2 linked regions of the Actinoplanes teichomyceticus ATCC 31121 genome follow. The protein of the gene in region 1 interacts with the protein of each later gene in a pairwise test. Links are inferred from orthologs where the notes say so. Each region holds a gene or a part of one and is shown on either strand. Other genes may lie near its edges. The genes, in order: ACTEI_RS08790 and ACTEI_RS32445.

The links.
Region 2: the proteins of ACTEI_RS08790 (region 1) and ACTEI_RS32445 interact in binary tests that used the Escherichia coli proteins (3 or more experiments, as listed by UniProt). The link is inferred for Actinoplanes teichomyceticus ATCC 31121 from one-to-one orthologs.

What each region holds. Positions count from the first base shown.
Region 1 is NZ_CP023865.1:1,916,653-1,932,807, reverse strand. Bases 6,401-9,349 are described here. They hold ACTEI_RS08790 (ABC-F family ATP-binding cassette domain-containing protein), read right to left. Parts: upstream 8,703-9,349; coding sequence 7,098-8,702; downstream 6,401-7,097. Other genes in these bases: ypfJ (KPN_02809 family neutral zinc metallopeptidase), read left to right, coding at 8,904-9,349; ACTEI_RS08795 (helix-turn-helix domain-containing protein), read right to left, coding at 6,421-6,648. In the rest of the region: ACTEI_RS08830 (HAD family hydrolase), read right to left, coding at 1-513; ACTEI_RS08825 (TetR/AcrR family transcriptional regulator), read left to right, coding at 678-1,256; ACTEI_RS08820 (SDR family oxidoreductase), read left to right, coding at 1,658-2,419; mug (G/U mismatch-specific DNA glycosylase), read left to right, coding at 2,482-3,036; ACTEI_RS08810 (hypothetical protein), read right to left, coding at 3,326-3,538; ACTEI_RS08805 (ABC transporter ATP-binding protein), read right to left, coding at 3,535-5,466; ACTEI_RS08800 (enoyl-CoA hydratase/isomerase family protein), read right to left, coding at 5,624-6,391; more of ypfJ, read left to right, coding at 9,350-9,839; ACTEI_RS08780 (acVLRF1 family peptidyl-tRNA hydrolase), read right to left, coding at 9,979-10,611; ACTEI_RS08775 (LysE family transporter), read right to left, coding at 10,734-11,333; ACTEI_RS08765 (histidine phosphatase family protein), read left to right, coding at 11,750-12,448; ACTEI_RS08760 (ArsR/SmtB family transcription factor), read left to right, coding at 12,511-13,095; ACTEI_RS08755 (MFS transporter), read left to right, coding at 13,092-14,336; ACTEI_RS08750 (alpha/beta fold hydrolase), read right to left, coding at 14,353-15,198; ACTEI_RS08745 (maleylpyruvate isomerase family mycothiol-dependent enzyme), read right to left, coding at 15,382-16,137. UniProt on the Escherichia coli protein: Genetic data indicate it may be involved in ribosome assembly or function.
Region 2 is NZ_CP023865.1:7,398,645-7,406,158, forward strand. What follows is about bases 1-4,289. They hold ACTEI_RS32445 (multifunctional oxoglutarate decarboxylase/oxoglutarate dehydrogenase thiamine pyrophosphate-binding subunit/dihydrolipoyllysine-residue succinyltransferase subunit), read left to right. Parts: upstream 1-336; coding sequence 337-4,089; downstream 4,090-4,289. Other genes in these bases: ACTEI_RS37525 (hypothetical protein), read left to right, coding at 1-165; ACTEI_RS37530 (DUF6104 family protein), read left to right, coding at 4,153-4,289. Also shown: more of ACTEI_RS37530, read left to right, coding at 4,290-4,329; pta (phosphate acetyltransferase), read left to right, coding at 4,384-6,465; ACTEI_RS32455 (acetate/propionate family kinase), read left to right, coding at 6,462-7,514. UniProt on the Escherichia coli protein: E1 component of the 2-oxoglutarate dehydrogenase (OGDH) complex which catalyzes the decarboxylation of 2-oxoglutarate, the first step in the conversion of 2-oxoglutarate to succinyl-CoA and CO(2).

The sequences.
Region 1 (16,155 bases):
GATGTCCGCCTCCGGGCTGTCGCCGACCACCCAGGCGCCGGCCAGCCGCATCCGGACCCGCTGGGCGGCCAGCGCGAAGATCCGCGGGTTCGGCTTGCTCACCCCGGCCTGCTCGGAGATCACCCAGTCGGCGACATGACGATCCAGCCCGGTACGCCGGATCCGGCCCTCGCACTGCTCCGCCGCCCCGTTGGTGACCACCACCGGAACCAGTCCCGCGTCGGCCGCGATCTCCAGCGCGCACCCCACCAGCGGGTCGAGCCGCTCGTGGGCGAGGGGCCCCTCGTAGAGCTCGTCGACCAGATCGATGGACGGCACTCGTAGCCGGTAGCGGTCACGGATCAGGTCGGCGAGGTCCCACCGGGAGGTCAGGCCGTCGGCGTCCACCGCGACCAGCCAGTCGAGATCGTCCTGGGGCGCGCCGATCTCGTCGAGGAAACCTTTAGCCCACAGCCGGAAGGCGCCGCTGCGGTCGAGCAGGGTGTCGTCCAGAGCGAGGAAGACTAGAGGCACCCGGGCACTTTACGTGAGCGGCGGCCGGAGCGAACAGTCCAGGACTGTTAACAATGCGCAGAACCCTTGACGAAATTCGCATCATCCGTTCGAGCGACCCGGCAGCTTAGGAAGCCGTACGTACGGATTGCAAGACTGCGGGGGCACGTGACACGATCAGCGGCGTGCCCAGGGTAAGCCAGGACCAGCTCGAAGCCCGCCGCCACGAGATCCTCACGGCGGCCCGCGGCTGTTTCGCACGGTTCGGCTACGAGGGCGCCACGGTCCGGCGTCTCGAAGAGGCCACCGGCATGTCCCGCGGCGCGATTTTCCACCATTATCGCGACAAGGAATCACTGTTCCTCGCGGTCGCCGAGGACGACGCCGCCACCATGGTGGAGACGGTCGCCCGCAACGGCCTGGTGCAGGTGATGCGCGACCTGCTGGAGCGGGCCGGCACCAGTGACGGCGACACCGCCGGCTGGCTCGGCACCCAGCTGGAGGTCTCCCACCGGCTGCGCACCGACCCGGCGTTCGCCAAGCGCTGGGCGCAACGGTCGGCCGCCATCGCCGACGCCACCCGGGAACGCCTCCAGCGGCAGCGCGACGCCGGCGTGCTGCGCCCGGACGTGCCGGTCGACGTGCTGACCCAGTTCCTCGAGCTGGCGTACGACGGTCTGGTCCTGCACCTGGCCACCGGCCGCCCGCCCGGTGACCTCGCCCACGTCCTGGACCTGGTGGAGGACGCGGTCCGCCGCCACTGACCCTCGCCGTACCCGCCGCGCCGCTCGTCCGGCCTCCCTGCCCGGCCGACCTCCCCGCCCGAGTACGCCCCGGCAGCTCCTGCCCGATGTGGATGATCGGCCGCCACCCGGGCCGGGCATCCCGGCGCACGAGGCACCCGGCGCACGAAGCATCCCGGCGCACGAGGCATCCGGCGCACGAAGCATCCCGGCGCACGAGGCATCCGGCGCACGAAGCATCCCGGCGCACGAGGCATCCGGCGCACGAAGCATCCCGGTGCACGGGGCATCCCGGTGCATGAAGCATCCGGCGCACGAGGCATCCCGGTGCACGGGGCATCCTGGCGCACGAGGCATCCCGGCGCTTGAGGCGTCCCGCCCGCCGGCGCGCACCCCGCCGATCCTCTGCCAAGATGGTGCGCATGGATCTGGGGCTGGCTGATCGCGTCTTCATCCTCACCGGCGCCTCGCGCGGGCTGGGCTTCGCCACCGCGCAGGCGCTCGTCGCCGACGGCGCCCGGGTGGTGATCTCCTCGCGGGACGAGCGCAATGTGGCCGATGCGGTCGCCGAGCTGGGCGGCCCGGAACACGCCGCCGGGGTGACCGCCGACCTGGCCGACCCGGGCACGCCGCGCGAGCTGGTGGACACCGCGACGGAGCGCTTCGGCCGGCTGGACGGCGCGCTGGTCTCGGTCGGCGGCCCGCCCCGCGGCACCTCGGCCGGCCTGAGCGACGAGCAGTGGCGGGACGCGTTCGAGACGGTCTTCCTCGGCTCGGTGCGCGCGGCCCGCACGTTCGCGTCCGCGCTGCCCGAGGGCGGGGCGATCGCGCTGGTGCTGTCCACCTCGGCCAAGTCGCCGCTCGCCGGGCTGGGCCTGTCCAACGGGCTGCGGCCGGGCCTGGCGATGGTCGCCAAGGACATGGCCGACGAGTACGCCCCCCGCGGCGTGCGGGTGCTCAGCCTGCTGCCCGGCCGGATCATGACGGACCGCAACCGGGAGCTGTTCCAGGCCAGCGGCGATGCGGCGACCGCGGCGGCGGAGGCGGCCGCCTCGGTCCCGATGGGGCGGCTCGGCGAGCCCGCCGAGTTCGGCCGGGTGGCGGCGTTCCTGCTGTCCCCCGCGGCGAGCTACCTCACCGGGTTGGCCGTCCCGGTCGACGGTGGCGCCCTGCGCAGCCTGTGACGCCGCGCCGGAAGGCAGCGCCCACCGGCGGACCGGGATCCGCGGCGGCAGCCCCGGGGTTCGTGCGGCCGTCCGCCGACCAGGTCGCTGCCGCCGCCGGGCGCACCATCCCCGACCTGGTCGGCCCGGGCCTGCGGGTGCTCTTCTCCGGGATCAACCCGAGCCTGTACTCGGCCGCGACCGGCCACCACTTCGCCCGTCCCGGCAACCGGTTCTGGCCCACCCTGCACGGCGCGGCCTTCACCGACCGCCTGCTGCACCCTTCCGAGCAGCAGCTGCTGCCCGCTCTCGGTCTGGGCATCACCAACGTCGTCGCGCGGGCCACGGCCCGCGCCGACGAGCTCAGCCCGGACGAGCTGGTCGCCGGCGGCGCGATCCTGGCCGAGTTGGTACGCCATCACCGGCCCCGGTTCCTGGCCGTGCTCGGGGTGACCGCCTATCGCACCGCGTTCGGGCGGCCGAAGGCCCGGATCGGCCGGCAGCCGGACACCGTCGGCGGTGTCCCGGTCTGGGTGCTGCCCAACCCCAGCGGACTGAACGCCCACTTCCAGCTACCCGACCTGATCCGCGAGTTCCGTGCCCTGCGCGAGGCCGCCGCCCGGCCGCCCCGGCACTGAATCCGCGACACCGGCCCCCGGCCCCGCCCACCCCGAACCGCGCACACCACGGTTCCCGCCGCACCGAACCGCTCGATGCGCGAACGCACCCGGGACGCGAACCGCTCGACCCGGCGAAGCGAACCGAGACCACTCGACCCGGCGAACCGAACCCGGACCCGAACCGCTCGACCCGGCAAACCGACCCGGACCACTCGACCCTGCGCACCGAACCGCTCGATGTGCGAACCGACCCGGACGCGAATCGCTGGACCGCGCGAACACCGGACCGGCCACGATGGACCGCCGTTCAGGACCGCTCGTCACCGGGCCGGGGCGGCATGACCCGCTGCTCGTGGACCGCCGTCTCGCGCCGGAACCGGTCGGCGGACGGGTGCCAGGCCTCGTCGATCGGCCCCACGAGCCCGCCGCCGACCCCCTTGCGCCGGACCCACCCGGCGAACCGCACGAACGCGTACAGCATCGCCGTGAACAGCACCGCGAAGATCAGGAGGCCGGTCACGGCTCGACCGTGCCCATCGGTACCGTCATGATCTCGACGTCCTCGGTGAGCGGCCCGGCCGGCGACGCCTGCGCGAACTGGGTGCGGTAGAGGTCGGCGTACAGCCCACCGGCCGCGACCAGCGTCTCGTGCGTGCCGCGCTCGACGACCCGCCCGTGGTCGAGCACCACGATCTGGTCGGCCTCCCGGATGGTGGACAGCCGGTGCGCGATGACCAGCGCGGTCCGCCCCCGCAACGCCGTCGCCAGCGCTCGCTGCACGGCCGCCTCGGACTCGCTGTCCAGGTGCGCGGTGGCCTCGTCGAGGATCACGATGGACGGTTGCTTGAGCAGCAGCCGGGCGATCGCGATGCGCTGCTTCTCGCCGCCGGAGAAGCGGTACCCGCGCTCACCGACCACGGTGTCCAGGCCGTCCGGCAGCGCCCGGACCAGGTCGCCGACCTGCGCGCCGTCCAGCGCGGCCCACATCTGCTCCTCGGTCGCGTCGGGCCGGGCGTACCGCAGATTTTCCGCGATCGTCTCGTGGAACAGGTGCGAGTCCTGGGTGACCACGCCGACCGTGTCCCGCAGCGAGTCCAGCGTCGCGTCCCGCACGTCGACGCCGCCGATCAGAACCGCGCCGCCGGTCACGTCGTAGACCCGGGACACCAGCATCGAGGTCGTCGATTTGCCGGCGCCGGACGGGCCGACCAGCGCGACCAGCTGCCCCGGCTCGACGGTGAAGTCGACGCCGTGCAGGACCGGCGTGTTCTCCGAGCGGTCCAGGGTCGCCACGTCCTCCAGCGTCGCCAGGGAGACCTCGGCGGCGCTGGGATAGCGGAACCGCACGTCACGGAACTCGATGCGGCCCGCGCCGGCCGGGATCGCGACCGCGTCGGGTTTCTCCGCGATGCCGGGTTGCAGGTCGAGCACCTCGAAGACCCGGTCGAACGAGACCAGCGCGCTCATCACGTCGACCCGGACGTTGCTGAGCGCGGTGAGCGGGCCGTACAGCCGGGTGAGCAGCAGGGCCAGGGTGACGACGGTGCCGGCCGAGACGTCGCCGCGGACGGCCAGCCAGCCGCCCAGGCCGTACGTCAGGGCCTGCGCCAGCGAGGCGACCAGCAGCATCGCGACGAAGAAGGTGCGGGAGAACATCGCCTGCTGCACCCCGATGTCGCGGACCCGCTCGGCGCGCTCGCCGAACTTGGCGGCCTCGGTGTCCGGCCGGCCGAACAGCTTGACCAGCAGTGCGCCGGAGACGTTGAACCGCTCGGTCATCGTCGCGTTCATCTTGGCGTCCAGGTTGTACGACTCCCGCGTGATCTCGGCGAGCCGCTTGCCGACCCGGCGCGCCGGGATGATGAAGACCGGCAGCAGCAGCAGCGACAGCGCGGTGATCGGCCAGGACAGGCTGAACATCACCACCGCGGTGAGCACCAGCTGGATCACGTTGCTGAGCACGCCGGACAGGGTCGAGGTGAACGCCCGCTGCGCGCCGACCACGTCGTTGTTGAGCCGGCTGACCAGGGCGCCGGTCTGGGTGCGGGTGAAGAACTGCAGCGGCATCCGCTGGACGTGGTCGTAGACGCGGGTGCGCAGGCTCAGGATGATGCCCTCGCCGATGCGCGCCGAATACCACCGCTGAGCGAGCGAGAGCAGCGCGTCGGCGACGGCCAGGCCGGCGATCAGCAGGGCGATCCGCACGACGGCCGGGGCCGCGCCGGGGCCGCCCCGGGTGATCGTGTTGATCACCTCGCCGGCCAGCAGCGGGGTGGCCACGCCGATGCCGGCGGCGACCACCACGGTGATCACGAAGATCGTGATGTCCCGCCGGTAGGGCCGGGCGAACCGCAGGATCCGCCGGGTCGTGCCGGGCTTGACCTGGTGCGCCGCGACCCGGTCGGAATTCTGGATCGAGCGCAGCATGCTCCAGCTCGGCATGCTCATTCCGCCACCTCCCGGGTGCCGTTCGACGCCGCGGCACACAGTCTGCCGCGTGGGTACGACAACCCGGGAGGTGAGGCCGCTATTCCGCGGACGGTCCTTACCGCCCGGAGCCGATCAGCCCCGCTCCCCCGTACGGGAGCCGGCCGGCTCCGGCGTGCTACTCCCCGGCTCCGAGCAGGTCCGCGAGCCGGCGGGTCTGTGCCTCCCGCTCGGCGCGGTCCTGCTCCGCGTACGACCGGCCGGGCGCGCCGGCCAGCAGAGCCTTGATCTCGGCGACCGCCCCCGCGTCCCCGGCCAGGACGGCGGCGGTCAGGTCGGCGACCGCCGCATCCAGATCAGCCCGCGGCACGACGGCGGTGGCCAGGCCGATCCGGTCCGCCTCGTCGGCCGCGATCCGCCGCCCGGTCACGCAGATCTCCAGTGCCCGGGACGGTCCGACCAGCTCGGTGAGCCGCTTCGTCCCGCCCAGATCGGGCACCAGGCCGAGGGTGACCTCGGCCATGGAGAACCGCGCGTCGTCGGCGAGCACCCGCATGTCACAGTTCAGCGCGAGCTGGAAGCCGGCGCCGATGGCGTGGCCCTGCACCGCCGCGATGGACACGATGGACGGACTCCGCAGCCAGGTGAACGCGGTCTGGAAGACGGCAATCCGATCGGCGCACTCGGAGGCCGACAACTGCGCCAGGCGGGCCAGTGAAGAATCGCCCTCCCCGCGGGCGACCGACAGATCCAGGCCAGCGGAAAACGCACGACCTTCGGCGCGCACAATGACGACGCGTACGTCGCCGGTCAATTTTCGGGAAATGTTGCCGAGCTCCGCCCACATGGCCGGAGTCTGTGCATTGAGAACGTCGGGCCGGCACAACGTGACCGTCGCGACCGGCCCGGCCTGTTCGTAGCGAACGCCTACCTCGTCGGCGGTCACCGTGGTAGCCGCCTCGGCGTCGTCGGCGGTCACGCCTTCTTGCGGCGGCGCGCGCCGCCACGCTGGCGCAACTGCACACCGGACTCGGTGAGCACGCGGTGTACGAATCCATAGGAACGGCCGGTGGAAGCGGCAAGCGCCCGGATGCTCTCGCCGGAGGTGTAACGCTTCACCAGGTCCTTGGCGAGCGACTGCCGCTCGCTACCGACGATTCGACGACCCTTCTCAGTACTGGTAGCTGTGCCAGTGGCTGCCATCTTGAATCCTCACGTCGCAGACAGTGCGGTCAGATACGGTCCCACCTATTACACCGCCTCCAACGATCATGCGCTAGGCATCTGGCGTCGAGGAACGTGCCCATTTATTACTGTCAGGAACTTGACGGTTACCACGGGCATCAATGTCAGACTGTTTGCCGGCCGCGCTCGCGACGCCATTTCCGAGCCGCCCCAGGGGCCTCGGCCGGCTCACCAAGACCATCGATCACCTGCAGAAACACTCGATCGAGGCACTCGCGGGCGATGACCTGGCCAATGGCCCTTGACGGGGCGGGGGCGGGACGGCGGGGGGCGGTGGGAACGTACGGTAGCAAGTCCGACCTGCCCGCAAACGTCCGAACATCGCACTGTCTGTGTGGGCACCAGTTGACAACTGACGATGCCGATGATCCCCCGATCTCCGGCCGGCTCCGGCGAACCGGACCCGGCTACGCCAGCTCGACCAGCTCCAGCAGGTCGTCGCTCCAGGCGTCCTCGTCGCCGTCGGGCAGCAGGATCGCCCGGTCCGGCTTGAGCGCCTGCACGCAGCCCGCGTCGTGGGTGACCAGCACGATGGCGCCCGGGTAGTTGGCGATCGCGTCCAGCACCTGTTCCCGGCTGACCGGGTCGAGGTTGTTGGTCGGCTCGTCCAGCAGCAGCACGTTGGCGCCGGAGCAGACCAGGGTGGCCAGCGCCAGTCGGGTCTTCTCCCCGCCGGAGAGCACCCCGGCCGGCTTGTCGACGTCGTCGCCGGAGAACAGGAACGCGCCCAGGATCTTCCGCAGCTCGGTGTCCGTCTGTTCGGGGGCGGCGCTGCGCATGTGCTCCAGGATCGTCCGGTCCACGTCCAGCGTCTCGTGCTCCTGGGCGTAGTAGCCGAGCCGCAGGCCGTGGCCCGGGCGCACCTCACCGGTGTCGGACTTGAGCAGGCCGCCGAGGATGCGCAACAGGGTCGTCTTGCCGGCGCCGTTGAGGCCCAGGATGGCCACGCGGGAACCACGGTCCACGGCGACGTCGACGTCCGCGAAGATCTCCAGCGACCCGTACGACTTCGACAGCCCGGTCGCGGTCAGCGGCGTCTTGCCGCACGGCGCCGGGCTGGGGAACCGGACCTTCGCCACCTTGTCCGCGACGCGGCTGTCCTCCAGGCCGCTGAGCAGTTTCTCCGCCCTCCGGGCCATGTTCTGCGCGGCCACCGTCTTGGTCGCCTTGGCCCGCATCTTGTCGGCCTGCGCCATCAGCGCGCCGGCCTTCTTCTCCGCGTTGGCCCGCTCCCGGCGGCGACGCCGCTCGTCGGTCTCCCGGGCCTCCAGGTACGTCTTCCAGCCCATGTTGTAGACGTCGACGACCGAGCGGTTGGCGTCGAGATACCACACCTTGTTCACCGCCGCGTCGAGCAGCTCGACGTCGTGGCTGATCACGATCAGGCCGCCCTTGTGCTGCGCCATGTAGCCGCGCAGCCAGGCGATCGAGTCCTGGTCGAGGTGGTTGGTCGGCTCGTCGAGCAGCAGGATGCCCTTGCCGTTCTGCCCCGAGTTGGCGAACAGGATGCGGGCCAGCTCGATCCGGCGGCGCTGACCGCCGGAGAGGGTGCCGATGGTCTGCGCCAGGGCACGGTCGGGCAGCCCCAGGTTCGCGCAGATCCGGGCGGCCTCGGCCTCGGCGCCGTACCCACCGAGGGCGGCGAACTGGTCCTCCAGCTGGCCGTACCGCCGGACGAGCTTGTCGTCGGCGCTCTCCTCCAGCTGCACCTCGAGCTTCTGCATCTCGGCGAGGAGGACGTCCAGCCCGCGCGCGGAGAGCACGCGGTCGCGGCCGGTCACGTTCAGGTCGCCGGTGCGCGGGTCCTGCGGGAGGTAACCGATCTCGCTGGTCCGTTCGACCTGACCCGCGTACGGCATACCCTCGCCGGCCAGCACCTTCAGCGTGGTGGTCTTGCCCGCGCCGTTGCGGCCGACCAGGCCGATCCGGTCGCCGGGCTGCACCCGCAGGGTGGTCGGGGAGAGCAGGATGCGCGCGCCGGCGCGAAGTTCCAGTCCGGTGGCGGTGATCATGACGGTTCTCGCTCTCGGTGATCGGGCTGACTCAGGGCGCAAGAAAGCGCCGGCCGCCCAGGGGACGGTCGGCGCGGGGCGTGTCAGCCTTCGCAGAGCAGCACCCGGCCATACTACCCGGGCCTCGGTCCGACCTCCCACCCGATTAATTTTCAAGATCATCGGGTACACGCCGGGCAACCGTGGCGAAGTGAGGACGGCATGGAACTCAATGAGAAAGCCGAGATCGACACCAGTCAGGTCGAGGACGTGCGCGGCTCGGGCGGAGGCGGCTTCGGCGGAGGCGGCTTCGGCGGCCTCCCGATCGGCGGCGGCGGGCTCTCCGGCATCATCGTCACCGTGCTGCTCCTGCTCGTCGGGGGCTACTTCGGCATCAACAACCTGGGCGGTGGCGGCGGCGGCTCCTCCAGCGCCGACAACACGAAGCTGGAACAGGAGTGCAAGCAGCAGAACGCCACCGAGCAGCTGGACTGCCGCAACGTCCTCTACATCAACTCGATCCAGGCGTACTGGGCCACCGAGCTGCCCCAGGCGTTCGGCAAGCCGTACGAGAAGGCCACCACGAGGGTCTTCGCCAACCGGGTCAGCACCGGCTGCGGCGCCGCCGACTCCGGCGTCGGCCCGTTCTACTGCCCGGCGGACAACAAGGTCTACATCGACCTGACGTTCTACCAGCAGCTGGCCAGGGAGCTCGGCGCGCCCGGCGAGTTCGCGCAGCCGTACGTGCTCGCCCACGAGTACGGTCACCACGTGCAGGATCTGCTCGGCACCGAGGCGAAGATGCGGCAGGCCCAGAACACCAACCCGGACCAGGCGAACCTGGAGTCGGTCAAGCTGGAGCTGCAGGCCGACTGCTACGCCGGAGCCTGGGCCAGGGGCGCGACCGGCACCACCGACGCCAAGGGCAACAAGATTTTCACGAGCCTCAGCGACTCGGACATCCAGGAGGGCATCCAGACCGCCGGGCAGATCGGCGACGACACGCTCCAGCAGCGCAACGGGGGCAGCGTCAACCCGGCCGAGTTCACCCACGGCACCTCCGCGGACCGGCAGAAGTGGTTCCGCGTCGGATACGACACCGGTGACCCGGCGAAATGCGACACGTTCGCGCCCGGCGCGGTCAAGGAGGGCGACTGACCGGCGCGGTCGAGCAGGCGACCCACCGGCGCGGTCAAGCAGGGCGACCGACCGGTCTCGCCCACCGAACATCCGGCCGCCGACCCGCACCTGGCGCGGGACGGCGGCCGGAGCCGTTCCCCGCACCCGCCGGCCGGGCTCAGGGCTCGCGGACCAGGATCGGGACGGCGCGGGCCAGGGCCACCGCCGAGACCAGGACGGCGTGGCGCGGCTCGGGCACGTCCAGCAGGCGCCCGGCCCGCAGCGCGGCGACCGGGGCCAGCGGCCGGTCGGCGAGGATCGCGTCCACGGCTGATCGGTCGCCGCCGGTCACGAGCGCGGCCAGCGACCGTACCTCGGGAAGCAGGATGCGGCCCACGATCCCGGCTCCGTCGGCGGCGGCCGCCCTGGCCTGGTTGTCGCGGCGGCGCGCGAAGCGCTGCTGCGACCAGCCACCCGCCGCGGTCCGGCCCTGCACATAGTGCGTGTCCACCTTGGAGGCGACCAACTCGGCGCCGTCGGCGACGCCGACCGCGACCGCGCCCTTGCGGGCCAGCAGCAACCCCAGCCGCCGCGGCGCCCCGGCCTCGGCGATCAGCTCGGCCACCGTCGTGACCGTCCCGGCGCCCGGCGGCGCCTGCAGCGTCGCGGTCGCGCCGTCCGCGGCGGTCAGGGTCAGGCCCGCCACCCGGTACGCCCCGTGCCGCGCCGCGAAGTTCGCCAGCCAGCGCGCCACCCGCTCCGGCGCCACATCCACCCATTTCCCGCCGCCGGCGGCCGGCCGTGCACCCATTCCCGCCACACTACGGCCATGTGCGGGCAGCCGGTCCCCGCAGGGCGCGCCGCCGCAGGCCGCGTTCGGGTGCGGCCGGTCCCCGCACGACACGCCACCGACCACGCACCGGCAGGCCGCACTCAGGTCAGGAGCAGACGCAGCGCGAGGACCGCGATCACCGCGCTGGAGGTCAGCGCGGTGAGGAGACGCCCCCGCGGGCCGATCAGCAGGCGGCCGATCAGCGAACCGCCGCCGGCGATCAGCAGCTGCCAGCTCGCCGAGGCGAGGAAGGCGCCGAGCACGAACCAGACGCCGCCTCCGGCGCCGCCGCTGCCGAGGACCAGCGCGGCGAAGTAGAGCACGGTGGCCGGGTTGAGCAGGGTGAGTCCGAGGATCGCGGCGTACGCCCGGATCGCTGTGACCGGCCGTTCGGAGCGCGCCCCGGTGTGCGGCCGCCGGATCGCGCCCCAGGCGGTCCAGCCGGCCAGCGCCAGCAGCACCACCGCCCCGGCCCAGCGCAGCGGCTCGGCGATCGGTGCGATCACCCCGGCGATCACCGCGCCGCCGGCGACCGCGGCGCCGGCGTAGATCCCGTCGGCGGTGGCCGCGCCGAGCCCGGCCGCCGCGCCGACCCGCAGCGACGTGCGGGCGCTGAGCCCGGCGATCAGCGCGCCGATGGCCCCGACCGGAACCGCGATCCCGTAGCCGGCCACCACACCGGCCAGGAAGGACGCGCTCATGACCGGGGGCCGGACACCGCCGTTCCCGGGACGGCCCGCTGCTGTCGCCCGCTCCGTCCGGCCGCGGCGACGGGGAGGATGCGGAAGGCTCTCGGCTCGGTCACGCCGCCATCATCCGACCGGCCGGCGCCGGCCGGCCACCGAATTCCGCGCCGCCCGGGCCGGGCGATCCCCGGCGGAGCGGCGAGGCGGCTGGGGACTCGCTCGCCGGAGCCGAGCCGACGAGCGGGCCACCGAGACCGGCGCCGAGACCCAGCCGCCGAGACCGGGCACCGAGACCCAGCCGCCGGAGCCGGGCCGCCGAGGTCGAGCCGACGAGCGGGCCGCCGGGCACGATCAGCGGAGGCGCCCGGACGAGATTACCGTCACTCGATGCGGCCTCCCTGGCGACGGATGGTGACAGATAAGGTCCGACCATGGGTGTCGTCGCGGAACTGATCCTGATCCGGCACGGGCAGAGCCTGGCCAACGTCGCGTTTCCCGCGGCGGATGCGCGGGGCCTGCTGGAGGCGGAGGTGAGCGGCCGGGACGCCGAGGTCCCGCTCACCGAGCTGGGCGTGGAGCAGGCCCGTGCGCTCGGCGTGTGGCTGGCCACGCTGCCGGCGCCGCGACGCCCCGAGGTGGTGGTCACCTCGCCCTACCTGCGGGCGCGGGAGACGTGGCGGATCGCCGCCGAGGCGTCCGGCGTGCCGTGGCCCGACCCGCGTACGGATGATCGTCTCGTCGATCGGCTTCTCGGTGAGCTGGAGATGCTGACCCGGGCCGCCGTGGCGGCCCGGTTCCCGGGTGAGGCGGCCCGCCTCGCCGAGGCCGGCGTGTGGGAGTACCGCCCGCCGGGTGGTGAGTCGTTCGCCGACATCCGGGCGCGGCTGGCGTCCTTCCTCGCCGACCTGCACCGCGAGCACGCCGGCCGGCGGGTGGCGGTGGTCGCGCACGACTCGGTGGTGCTGATGACCCGCGCGGTGATCGAGGATCTGGACTGGGCGGAGCTGGCCGCGGTGGAGAAGGCGTCGGGCAACGTCCGGAACGCATCGGTCACCCGTTTCGTGGACGACGGCGGCGGGGCTCTGAAACTCGACCGCTACAACGTGATCGACCATCTCCCACCGGCCTGAACCCGCGACGATACATCGATCGGCATCTTCCAAAGGTTTCTTTGCATCGATAGGTTGGATCGATGCCCGCTCCCATCGACGCCCGTCTCCCGCAAGCGCTGCGCGGCCTCGCTCATCCGCTCCGCGTGCGCATCCTCGCCCAGCTGCGCGAGCAGGGCGCCTCGACCGCGACCCGCCTGGCGGACCGGCTCGACGAGTCGTCCGCGGCGACCAGCTACCACCTGCGCCGGCTGGCGGCGTACGGATTCGTCGAGGACGAGCCCGGCCGCGGCGCCGGCCGGGAGCGCTGGTGGCGTGCGGCGACCAGGGCCACCGCGGAAGCGCCCGCGGACGCCGAGCATCACCTGCGCGCCATCGCGGCCGCCGACTTCCAGCGGGTGCAGGACTTCCTCAGCGTGGCCGGCGGCCTGCCCCCGGAGTGGTACTCCGGGGTGGCGGTCAGCAACGTCGCGCTGCGGATGACCCCGGCGCAGGCCACCGAGCTGCTGTCCCGGCTCGGCGCGCTGCTCACCGGCTATCCGGCCGACGACCCGGACCAGCCGGCGCTGCCCGGCAGCGAGCGGGTGATCTTCCAGTGGCAGGCGTTCCCGCTCCCGGCCCCGCCCCGGGACGACCGGCCGCGCGGCGACCTGCGGATCGAGCGGTGAGGCGCGGGCTGGCCGGGCTGCTCGCGGCCGAGGCGGTCTCCCTGCTGGGCAGCCGGATCACCTTCGTGGCCCTCCCCTGGCTGGTGCTCACCACCACCGGCTCCGCGCTGCTGGCCGGGGTGGCCGGTTTCGCCGAGATGCTGCCGTACGTCCTGGCCGGTCTGCTCGGCGGGCCGATCGTGGACCGGGTCGGGCCGCGGCCGACCGCGGTGGCCGCCGACACCGCCAGCGTGCTCGCGGTGAGCGGCATCCCGCTGCTGGCCGCCACCGAGGCGATCTCGTACCACACCCTGCTCGGCCTGATCGCCCTGGCCGGGGCGTTGCGCGGGTTCGGCGACACGGCCAAGCGCGCGCTGCTGCCCCGGGTGATCGCCGACGCCGGGCTGACCACCGAGCGCGGCACCACCCTCTACGACGGGATCAGCCGGGTCGCCACGCTGCTCGGCCTGCCGCTGGCCGGGCTCCTGGTGGCCGCGGTCGGCCCGACCCGGGTGCTGCTGGTGGACGCGGCGACGTTCGCCGTGGGCGCGGTGCTGGTCTCGGTCTACGTGCGCTCCGGCTCCGCCGGCCAGAACCCCGCGGAGGACGAGGAGGGCGGGTACGCCGCGGCGCTGCGGTGCGGTTTCCGGTACGTACGCCAGGATCGCCTGATCATCGGCATCATGTCGATGCTGTTCGCGACGAACCTCTTCGACCAGGCGTTCGCAACCGTGTTCGTGCCGGTGTGGGTGCGCGAGGGCCCACACGGCCCGGCGGCGCTCGGGGTGCTCGGCAGCGCGTTCGGGGCGGGCGCGGTGGCCGGGAACATCCTGTGGACGATCTTCGGCCCGCGCCTGCCCCGGCGGGCCACGTTCGCGGTCTGCTTCCTGATCGGCGGCCCGGCACAGCTCTTCGCGCTCGCCCTGACCGACCGGCTGTGGCTGGTCCTGGCGGTGGCCGCGCTGGCCGGCACGCTGATGGCGACGATCAATCCGATCCTGCTGGCGTCCGTCTACGAGCGGATCCCGGTACGCGTGCAGGGCCGGGTGATGAGCGTGCTGATCGCGTTCTCCTGGGCCGGCATCCCGCTCGGCGGCGTCCTGGGCGGGTGGGCCGCCGACGAGCTGGGCCTGCGTACCGGAGCGCTGCTCGCCGGGATCGGTTACCTGACCGTGACGCTGGCGCCGTTCCTCTTCTCCACCTGGCACGCGCTGGACGAGCACCGGGTCACGGCCGGCAAGACCCTGGCCGTCGTCAAGTGATCCGGCACCGGCCCGCTCACGGACGGCGCAGGAAGCCGACCACCTTCTGCACGAACCATTCCGCGTCGTCCAGCCACGCGAAGTGCCCGCCACCGGGCACCGTGGCCAGCTCGGCCTGCGGGAACAGGCCGACGTACTCGGCGGCGCTCTTCGGCGGCAGCTGCAGGTCGACCTCGCCGGTGACCAGGAGCACCGGCGCGGCCAGCCGGGCCAGCCGGGTTCGTACGTCGTCGGGGTCGAATCCGCCCTCGGCGTTGTAGGCCGCGGCCGCCACCCGGTTCTTCTGGCCGGCCTCGCGGGCCGAGTACGCCTGCGTCTCGGCATCCCAGCGCCCGTAGATGAACGGCGCGAGGGCCCGCCCGTCGGCCGGCGTGGCCTGGCCGGTCTGCACCCGTTCCAGCGCGGCGAACGCCTCCGGGAACCACGGCTCGCCACGGCGTTCCTCGGCGACCCGGCGCCGGTCCAGGTCGCTGATCTCCAGGTTGACCGCGCGCGGGCTGGGGTTGACCAGCACCAGCCGGCGCACCCGCTCCGGGTGCCGGGCCGCGTAGAGCAGCGCCAGGGTGGCCCCGGCGGAGTGGCCGAGCACGTCGAAGCGGTCCAGCCGCAGGTGCTCGCGCAGCGCCTCCACATCGGCGACCTGCCGGTCGCAGCGGTAGGTCGCCGGGTCGGCCGGGATCTGTGAGTCCCCGGTGCCGCGCAGGTCCAGGGCCAGCAGCAGCCGGTGCGCGGACAGCCCGCCCAGGTCGTCGAGGTAGGCGGAGGCCTGCATCGGGCCGCCCGGCAGGCAGATCAGCGGCTCGCCGGAGCCGCGGCGGTGCAGCGCGAGCCGGGTGCCGTCGGGAGCGTCGAAGGTTTCCACGCCGGGATCCTATGCGTCGGCGTCGATCAACCGCGGCGCCGACCCGCCCGGCTCCCGGCCGGTCCCGGCCTCCGCACGAGGCCGGGCGGCCACCTCAACCGGTCCCGGCCGGTCCCGGTCTTTTCGCGCATCCCGGCGGCCACCTCCACCGGTCCCGGCCTCCTCCGCAGCCCGGCGGCCACCTCAACCGGTGCCGGTCCACTCGCGCAGCTGCGCGGCCACCTCGCGGTCGCCGTCGATGCGGACGGCGTCCAGCGGGATCCGGCGGTGCAGCAGCAACACCAGGTCGCTGGCCGTGCCGTGGACGGTGGTGACCGGCGCGCCGCTGGCCGCCGGGTCGGCGGTGGCGCCGCTGGGCGAGAGGTCCACCGTCCAGGACGGCCCCTCGATCGCCCGGTACATCACCCGGGCCGGGCGGTGCGGCCACGCCCCGAGCGAGCCGAGGGCCGTGCCGAGGAACTCGCTCACCCCGTCGACCGCCACCGCGGCCGGCAGCGGCTCGGGTTCGCCCAGGGCGTCCAGGGCGTCGTACGCGTGCACCGCCGCCTCCTGCACCTGGTGCCGGGCCACCGCGCCGGCGGTGTGCGGCGCCGCCGTCTCCGGCCACCACGCCCAGCACGGCGACTGCGGGCCGGCCGCGCGCAGCGCGGCGCCGAGCATCCGGGTCGACTCCGCGGACCACTGCAGCAGGTCGCTCTGCGGGACGGTGCTGCCGTGCCGTTCCCGCGACGGCGGCCCGGACGGGTCGGCCTCGGTCACCACGACCGCCCAGAAACGTTGCACCTCGCCGAGATGGGCGACCAGGTCACGCAGCGACCAGTCAGCGCAGCCGGGCACCCGGGCGGCCGGATCGGGCGCCCGCACGGCGGCCTCCCGCAGGGCCGCGGACCGTTCCTCGATCAGGGTGACCAGCTCGGGGAAGGGCGGAGTCGGAGTCATGCCCGGTTTGTACCACCG
Region 2 (7,514 bases), 5.5 Mb from region 1 along the record:
ATCGCGGTGGCCGTCGACCGGCTCCCGGACCCGGGGGCGCGGTGTGTGATCACCGGCGCGGTGTCCGAGGTGCACGGTCGTAAAGCGCTGGTGGACTCCACGGCGTACGGCCCGGACGGCCGCCGCCTGGCGGTGGCCCGCGCCACCTGGATCCGGACGGGCTGATCGCCCGGGGCCGCCCGGACCATCGTCCCGGCCGCCGCGGGACCGGTGGCCGGGGCCGGATCGGCACGCGGTGGTTCGTCACAGACCCGACGTCCGGACGGAGCACGCTCGCGCACGGCGTAGCCTGGACTCCGGATCCCAGCCCGTCGGACGTGACGGAGTCGTCACGTGATGACAAACACGGTGAAAGAGGCGAACGCGGCAGTGTCGACGCAGCAGACTTCGCAGGACAATCCACTCGCGGACTTTGGTCCCAACGAGTGGATCGTCGACGAGATGTATCAGCGATACCTGGCCGATCCGACCAGCGTCGACCCTGCTTGGCACGATTTCTTCGCGGACTACAAACCGGCGACGGCGTCGGGCTCGATCGCGACGCCGGACGAGGCGACCGCGGCGAACGCCACCAAGTCCGCCGCCAAGGCCGGCACCGACGCCCCCGCCGCGGCCTCCGTCGCGCCGCCCAAGCCGGTGACGCCGCCCACACCCGCCGCGAAGCCGCAGCCGGCCAAGACCCCGGCGGCCAAGGCCGCGCCCAAGCCCGCGGCCGTCGACGGCGCCGCCCCGACCGGCGCCAGGACCACGGTCCTGCGCGGCGTCGCCGGCAAGATCGTGCAGAACATGGAGGCCTCGCTGCAGGTGCCCACCGCCACATCGGTGCGGGCGGTCCCGGCGAAGCTGATGGTCGACAACCGGATCGTCATCAACAACCACCTCTCCCGGGGCCGGGGCGGCAAGGTCAGCTTCACCCACCTGATCGGCTGGGCGCTGGTCCGGGCGGTCATCGCGCACCCGGAGATGAACAACACCTACGCCGAGGTCGACGGCAAGCCGACCCTGGTGCAGCCGGAGCACATCAACCTCGGTATCGCGATCGACCTGGCCAAGAAGGACGGGTCGCGCACCCTGGTGGTGCCCTCCATCAAGAACTGCGAGCAGATGGACTTCCGGCAGTTCTGGCAGGCGTACGAGGACGTGGTCCGGCGCGCCCGCCGCAACGAGCTGACCATGGAGGACTACGCCGGCACGACGATCTCGCTGACCAACCCCGGCGGCATCGGCACGGTGCACTCCATCCCGCGCCTGATGAACGGGCAGAGCGCGATCATCGGCGTCGGCGCGATGGAGTACCCGGCGCCCTACGCCGGCATGAGCGACGAGATGCTGACCGAGCTCGGCGTCAGCAAGGTCACCACGCTGACCAGCACCTACGACCACCGGGTCATCCAGGGCGCGCAGTCCGGCGAGTTCCTCAAGGTGATGCACGAGCTGCTGCTCGGCACGCACGAGTTCTACGACGAGATCTTCACGTCGCTGCGGATCCCGTACGAGCCGGTCCGCTGGGTGCGTGACGTGGCCCGGACCTCCGAGGGCCAGATCGACAAGGCCGCGCGGGTGGTCGAGCTGATCCACGCGTACCGGGTGCGCGGCCATCTGATGGCCGACACCGACCCGCTCGAGTTCACCATCCGCAAGCACCCCGACCTGGACGTCCTCCAGCACGGCCTGACGCTGTGGGACCTGGACCGGTCGTTCCCGGTCGGCGGTTTCGCCGGCAAGCAGAAGATGAAGCTGCGCGACGTGCTCGGCGTGCTGCGGGACAGCTACTGCCGCCGGGTCGGCATCGAGTACATGCACATTCAGGACCCGGAGGAGCGCCGCTGGATCCAGGAGCGCATCGAGGTCAAGTACACCAAGCCGGACGCCGAGGAGCAGAAGCACATCCTGCACCGGCTGAACCGGGCCGAGGCGTTCGAGACGTTCCTGCAGACCAAGTACGTCGGGCAGAAGCGGTTCTCGCTGGAGGGCGGCGAGTCGCTGATCCCGCTGCTGGACGCGGTGCTGCAGGCGTCCGCCGAGGCGGGGCTCGACGAGATGGTGATCGGCATGGCCCACCGGGGCCGGCTGAACGTGCTCACCAACATCGTCGGCAAGCCGTACGAGAAGCTGTTCAACGAGTTCGAGGGCTGGATGGACCCGAAGTCGGCGCACGGCTCCGGTGACGTCAAGTACCACCTCGGCCAGACCGGCAAGTACACCACGCCGGACGGCGCGCACTCGACCACGGTCAGCGTGGTCGCCAACCCGTCCCACCTGGAGGCCGTCGACCCGGTCCTGGAGGGCATCGTCCGGGCCAAGCAGGACCGCCTGGACCTGGGCCTGCACGGGTACACCGTGCTCCCGTTGCTGGTGCACGGCGACGCCGCGTTCGCCGGCCAGGGCGTGGTCGCCGAGACGCTGAACCTCTCGCAGCTGCGCGGGTACCGCACCGGCGGCACGGTGCATGTGATCGTCAACAACCAGGTCGGCTTCACCACCGCGCCGGAGTACAGCCGCTCGTCGATGTACTCGACCGACGTGGCGCGGATGATCCAGGCCCCGATCTTCCACGTGAACGGCGACGACCCGGAGGCCGTGGTCCGGGTGGCCAGGCTGGCCTTCGAGTACCGCCAGGCGTTCAACAAGGACGTCGTGATCGACATGATCTGCTACCGCCGGCGCGGTCACAACGAGGGTGACGACCCGTCGATGACCAACCCGCGGATGTACCAGATCATCGACACCAAGCGCAGCGTCCGCAAGCTCTACACCGAGGAGCTCATCGGCCGCGGCGACATCACCGTGCAGGACGCCGAGGAGCAGCTGCGCGACTACCAGTCCCGGCTGGAGGAGGTCTTCAAGGCCACCCGGGACGCGGCCGGCACCCCGCCGCGGCCGCACATCATCGCGGAGGCCCCGGAGCCCGAGGTGACCACCGCGGTGGAGCCGGACGTGGTCCGGGCCGTCGGCCAGGCGCACATCGAGCTGCCCGAGGGCTTCACCCCGCACAAGCGGGTCCAGCAGCTGCTCGACCGCCGCGCCAAGATGTCCACCGACGGCGGCATCGACTGGGGCTTCGGCGAACTGATCGCGTTCGGCTCGCTGCTCGCCCAGGGTGTGACCGTCCGCCTGGCCGGCCAGGACTCGCGGCGCGGCACGTTCACCTCGCGGCACGCCGCGATCGTGGACTCGAAGACCGGCAAGGACTTCCTGCCGATCGCCTCGCTGGCCACCGGCACCGCGCGGTTCTTCGTGCACGACTCGCTGCTGTCGGAGTACGCCGCGATGGGCTTCGAGTACGGCTACTCGGTGGAGAACCCGGACGCGCTGGTCCTCTGGGAGGCCCAGTTCGGCGACTTCGTCAACGGCGCCCAGTCGATCGTCGACGAGTTCCTCTCCTCCGGCGAGGTGAAGTGGGGCCAGCAGTCGTCGCTGGTGCTGCTGCTCCCGCACGGCATGGAGGGCCAGGGCCCGGACCACTCGTCCGGCCGGCCGGAGCGGTTCCTGCAGCTCTGCGCGCAGGACAACATGCGGGTGGCGAACCCGACCACCCCGGCGAACTACTTCCACCTGCTGCGCCGCCAGGCGCTGTCCACCAAGCGCAAGCCGCTGGTGGTGTTCTCGCCGAAGTCGCTGCTGCGGCACAAGCTGGCGGTCTCCGCGGTCGCCGACTTCACCCAGGGCACCTTCCAGCCGGTGCTGGGCGACGCCGGGGTCAACGGCCAGCCGCTGGACGCCGGCTCGGTCAAGCGGGTGCTGCTCTGCTCCGGCAAGGTCTACTACGACCTGCTGCAGGCGCGGGCCGACCGGGGCATCGCCGACACCGCGATCATCCGGATGGAGCAGATCTACCCGCTGCCCGTCGAGGAGCTCAAGGCGATCCTGGCGCAGTACCCGAACGCCGAGGACTTCGCGTGGGTCCAGGAGGAGCCGGCGAACCAGGGCGCCTGGTCGTTCGTCGCGCTCAACCTGCTGGAGCACCTGGAGGGCGTGCGGCTGCGCCGCATCTCCCGCCCGGCGGCGGCCGCCCCGGCGGTCGGCTCGGCCAAGATGCACGAGGCCGAGCAGGCGGCCCTGATCGAGGCGTCGCTGCCGCGCCCGTGATCGCCTGACCGGCGCGAGGGGGCGCTCCGCTTTCGCGGAGCGCCCCCTCTTACCATCCAGGGCATGTACTTCACCGATCGTGGCATCGAGGAGCTGGTCCAGCGGCGCGGCGAGGAGACCGTCACCCTGGAGTGGCTCGGCGAGCAGCTGCGCACCTTCGTCGACCTGCACCCGGAGTTCGAGACGCCGATCGAGCGCCTGGCCACCTGGCTGGCGCGCGACGACGAGGACGAGGACTAAAGCGGTTCCTGAGAAGGACCTTCGGCCCGGCGCGGCAGCTCCGCGGCCGGTAGTTTGAAGGTCGTGGCGCGCAGTGTCTATGTAGCGGGCTTGGGCCCGGTTGTCGGCAAGGGCACGGTGGCCCTGGGGATCGTGGAACTGCTGTCCCGGCAGGTGGCCGGGGTGTCGGTGTTCCGCCCTCTGGTCTCGGCCGCGGATCGAGATCCGCTCCTGACCGTCGTCGAGGAGCACTATCCCGGCCCGGTCAGCCCGGCCGAGTCGTTCGGCGTCACCATGGCCGAGGCGGGCGAGCTGATCGCCGACGGCCGGCGCGAGGAACTCATCGGCCGGATCGTGGAGCGGTACCGCGCCGTCGAGCGGCAGAGCACCGCGGTCGTGGTCGTCGGGAGCGACTTCTCCGACGCGAGTGACGAGAGCCGCGACGAGATTCCCCGCGAGCTGGCGTTCAACGCCCGGCTGGCGACCGAGTTCGGCAGCGTGGTGATCCCGGTGGTGACCGGGGCCGGACGCAGCGGGGAGTCGCTCGCCGCGGCGGCGCGCAGCGCGTACCACTCACTCGACGAACTCGGCGCGACGGTGGCCGCGGTGATCGCCAACCGGGTCCCGGAGGCCGCCGCCGGCGGCCCGGCGCCGAACCTGCCGGTGCCGTTCTGGAAGATCCCCGAGGTGCCGATCATCGCGGCGCCGACGGTCGGCGAGGTCGCCGACGCGCTCGACGCGACCGTCATCTCCGGTACGCCCGGCGCCCTGGACCGCGACGTGCTCGACTACCTCGTCGGTGCCGCGCACGTGCCCACCGTGCTGGAACACCTGACCGACGGGGCGCTGCTGATCACGCCGGGCGACCGCTCCGACCTGCTGGTGGCGGCGAGCGCGGCGCACGCGGCCGGCACGGTCACCCTGGCCGGGCTGGTGCTCACCGTCGGCGAGCCGCCCGACCCTCGGGTGGTGCAGGTGATCGAGCGGCTCAACACCGGCCTCGCGATGCTGGTCACCAAGTCCGACAGTTTCCACGCCATCGCCCTCTCGGACCGCCTGCAGGCGCGGCTCAACACGCCGCGCAAGGTGCAGGCGGCGATCGGGGCGTTCGAGGCGAACGTCGACACCGCCGAGCTGTCCAAGGTCCTCGACGTGGCCCGGTCGTCCCGGGTCACCCCGCTGATGTTCGAGAACGACCTGATCGACCGGGCCCGCGCGGACCGCCGCCACCTCGTGCTGCCGGAGGGCACCGAGGAGCGGATCCTGCGCGCCACCGAGACGCTGCTACGGCGCGGGGTCACCGACCTGACCCTGCTCGGCGACCCCAACGAGATCACCCGGCGGGCCCGGGAGCTGGGAGTCGACATCGGCGACGCCCGGCTGGTCGACCCGGCCACCAGCCCGTGGCGCGACGACTTCGCCGCCCGCTACGCCGAGCTGCGCAAACACAAGGCGGTCACGCTCGATCTCGCGTACGACGTGGTCCGCGACGTCAACTACTTCGGCACCATGATGGTGGCCGCCGGGCTGGCCGACGGCATGGTCTCCGGCGCGACCCACACCACGGCCGCCACCATCCGCCCGGCCTTCGAGATCATCAAGACGGTGCCGGACGTGTCCGTGGCGTCCAGCGTGTTCTTCATGCTGCTGGCCGACCGGGTGCTGGTCTACGGCGACTGCGCGGTCAACCCGGACCCGGACGCCGCCCAGCTGGCCGACATCGCGCTCTCCTCGGCGAAGACCGCGGCCGCTTTCGGCATCGAGCCACGGGTCGCGATGCTCTCCTACTCGACCGGTAAGTCCGGTTTCGGGGTGGACGTGGAGAAGGTCGCGGCGGCCACCGCGCTGGTCCGGGAACGCCGTCCCGACCTGCCGGTCGAGGGCCCGATCCAGTACGACGCGGCGATCGACCCCGCGGTGGCGGCCGCCAAGCTGCCCGGCAGCGCGGTGGCGGGCCAGGCCACGGTGTTCGTCTTCCCCGACCTGAACACCGGCAACAACACGTACAAAGCCGTACAGCGCTCGGCGAACGCGGTCGCGGTCGGCCCGGTCATGCAGGGCCTGCGCCGCCCGGTCAACGACCTGTCCCGGGGCGCGACCATCAAGGACATCATCAACACCGTCGCCATCACGGCGATCCAGGCGGGAGCGAAATGACCCGGGTACTGGTGCTCAACTGCGGTTCCTCGTCCGTGCGATACCGGTTGTTCGACGGCGCCGAGGTGCTGGCGAAGGGCCTGATCCAGCGCATCGGCGAGGCCGGCGGCGACGCGGCCGACCACCGGGAGGCGCTGCAGGAACTGATGGACCGGCTGGATCTGAGCGGGCTGGCCGCGGTGGGGCACCGGGTGGTGCACGGCGGGGAGCGGTTCACCACCTCCACCGTGATCAACGACGAGGTGGTGGCCGCCATCGAGGAGCTGATCCCGCTGGCGCCGCTGCACAACCCGGGCGCGCTGACCGGCATCCGGGTGGCCCGCAAGCTGCTGCCGGACGTGCCGCAGGTGGCGGTGTTCGACACCGCGTTCCACTCCACCATCCCGCCGGAGGGGGTGCTGTGGGCCGTCGACCGGGAGCTGACCCGGCGCTTCGGGCTGCGGCGGTACGGCTTCCACGGGACGTCCCACTCGTACGTCTCCCGGGAGACCGCCCGGATCCTCGGCAAGCCGCTGACCGAGACCAACGTGATCACGCTGCACCTGGGCAACGGCGCCAGCGCCTCGGCGGTGCGCGGCGGCCGGTGCGAGGCCACCTCGATGGGGATGACCCCGCTCAGCGGCCTGGTGATGGGCACCCGCTCCGGCGACATCGACCCCAGCGTGGTGTTCCACCTGCACCGTGTGGGCGGGATGTCGCTGGACGAGATCGAGGAGTCGCTGACCCGGCACGGCGGGATGCTCGGCCTGACCGGCGTCAACGACATGCGTGAGGTGGAGAGGCTCGTCGAGGCCGGCGACCCGGATGCGGTGCTGGCCTTCGCGATCTACAACCGCCGCCTCCGCGAGTACATCGGTTCCTACCTCGCCGTCCTCGGCCGGGTGGACGCGATCACGTTCACCGCCGGCGTGGGCGAGCATTCACCGGAGGTGCGCACCGCCGCGCTGGCCGGTCTGGAGCCGCTCGGCATCGTCCTTGACGAGGCCCGTAACCAGGCCAACGAGCTGATCATCTCGCCGGACGGCGCGCCGATCACGGTCTGCGTCGTG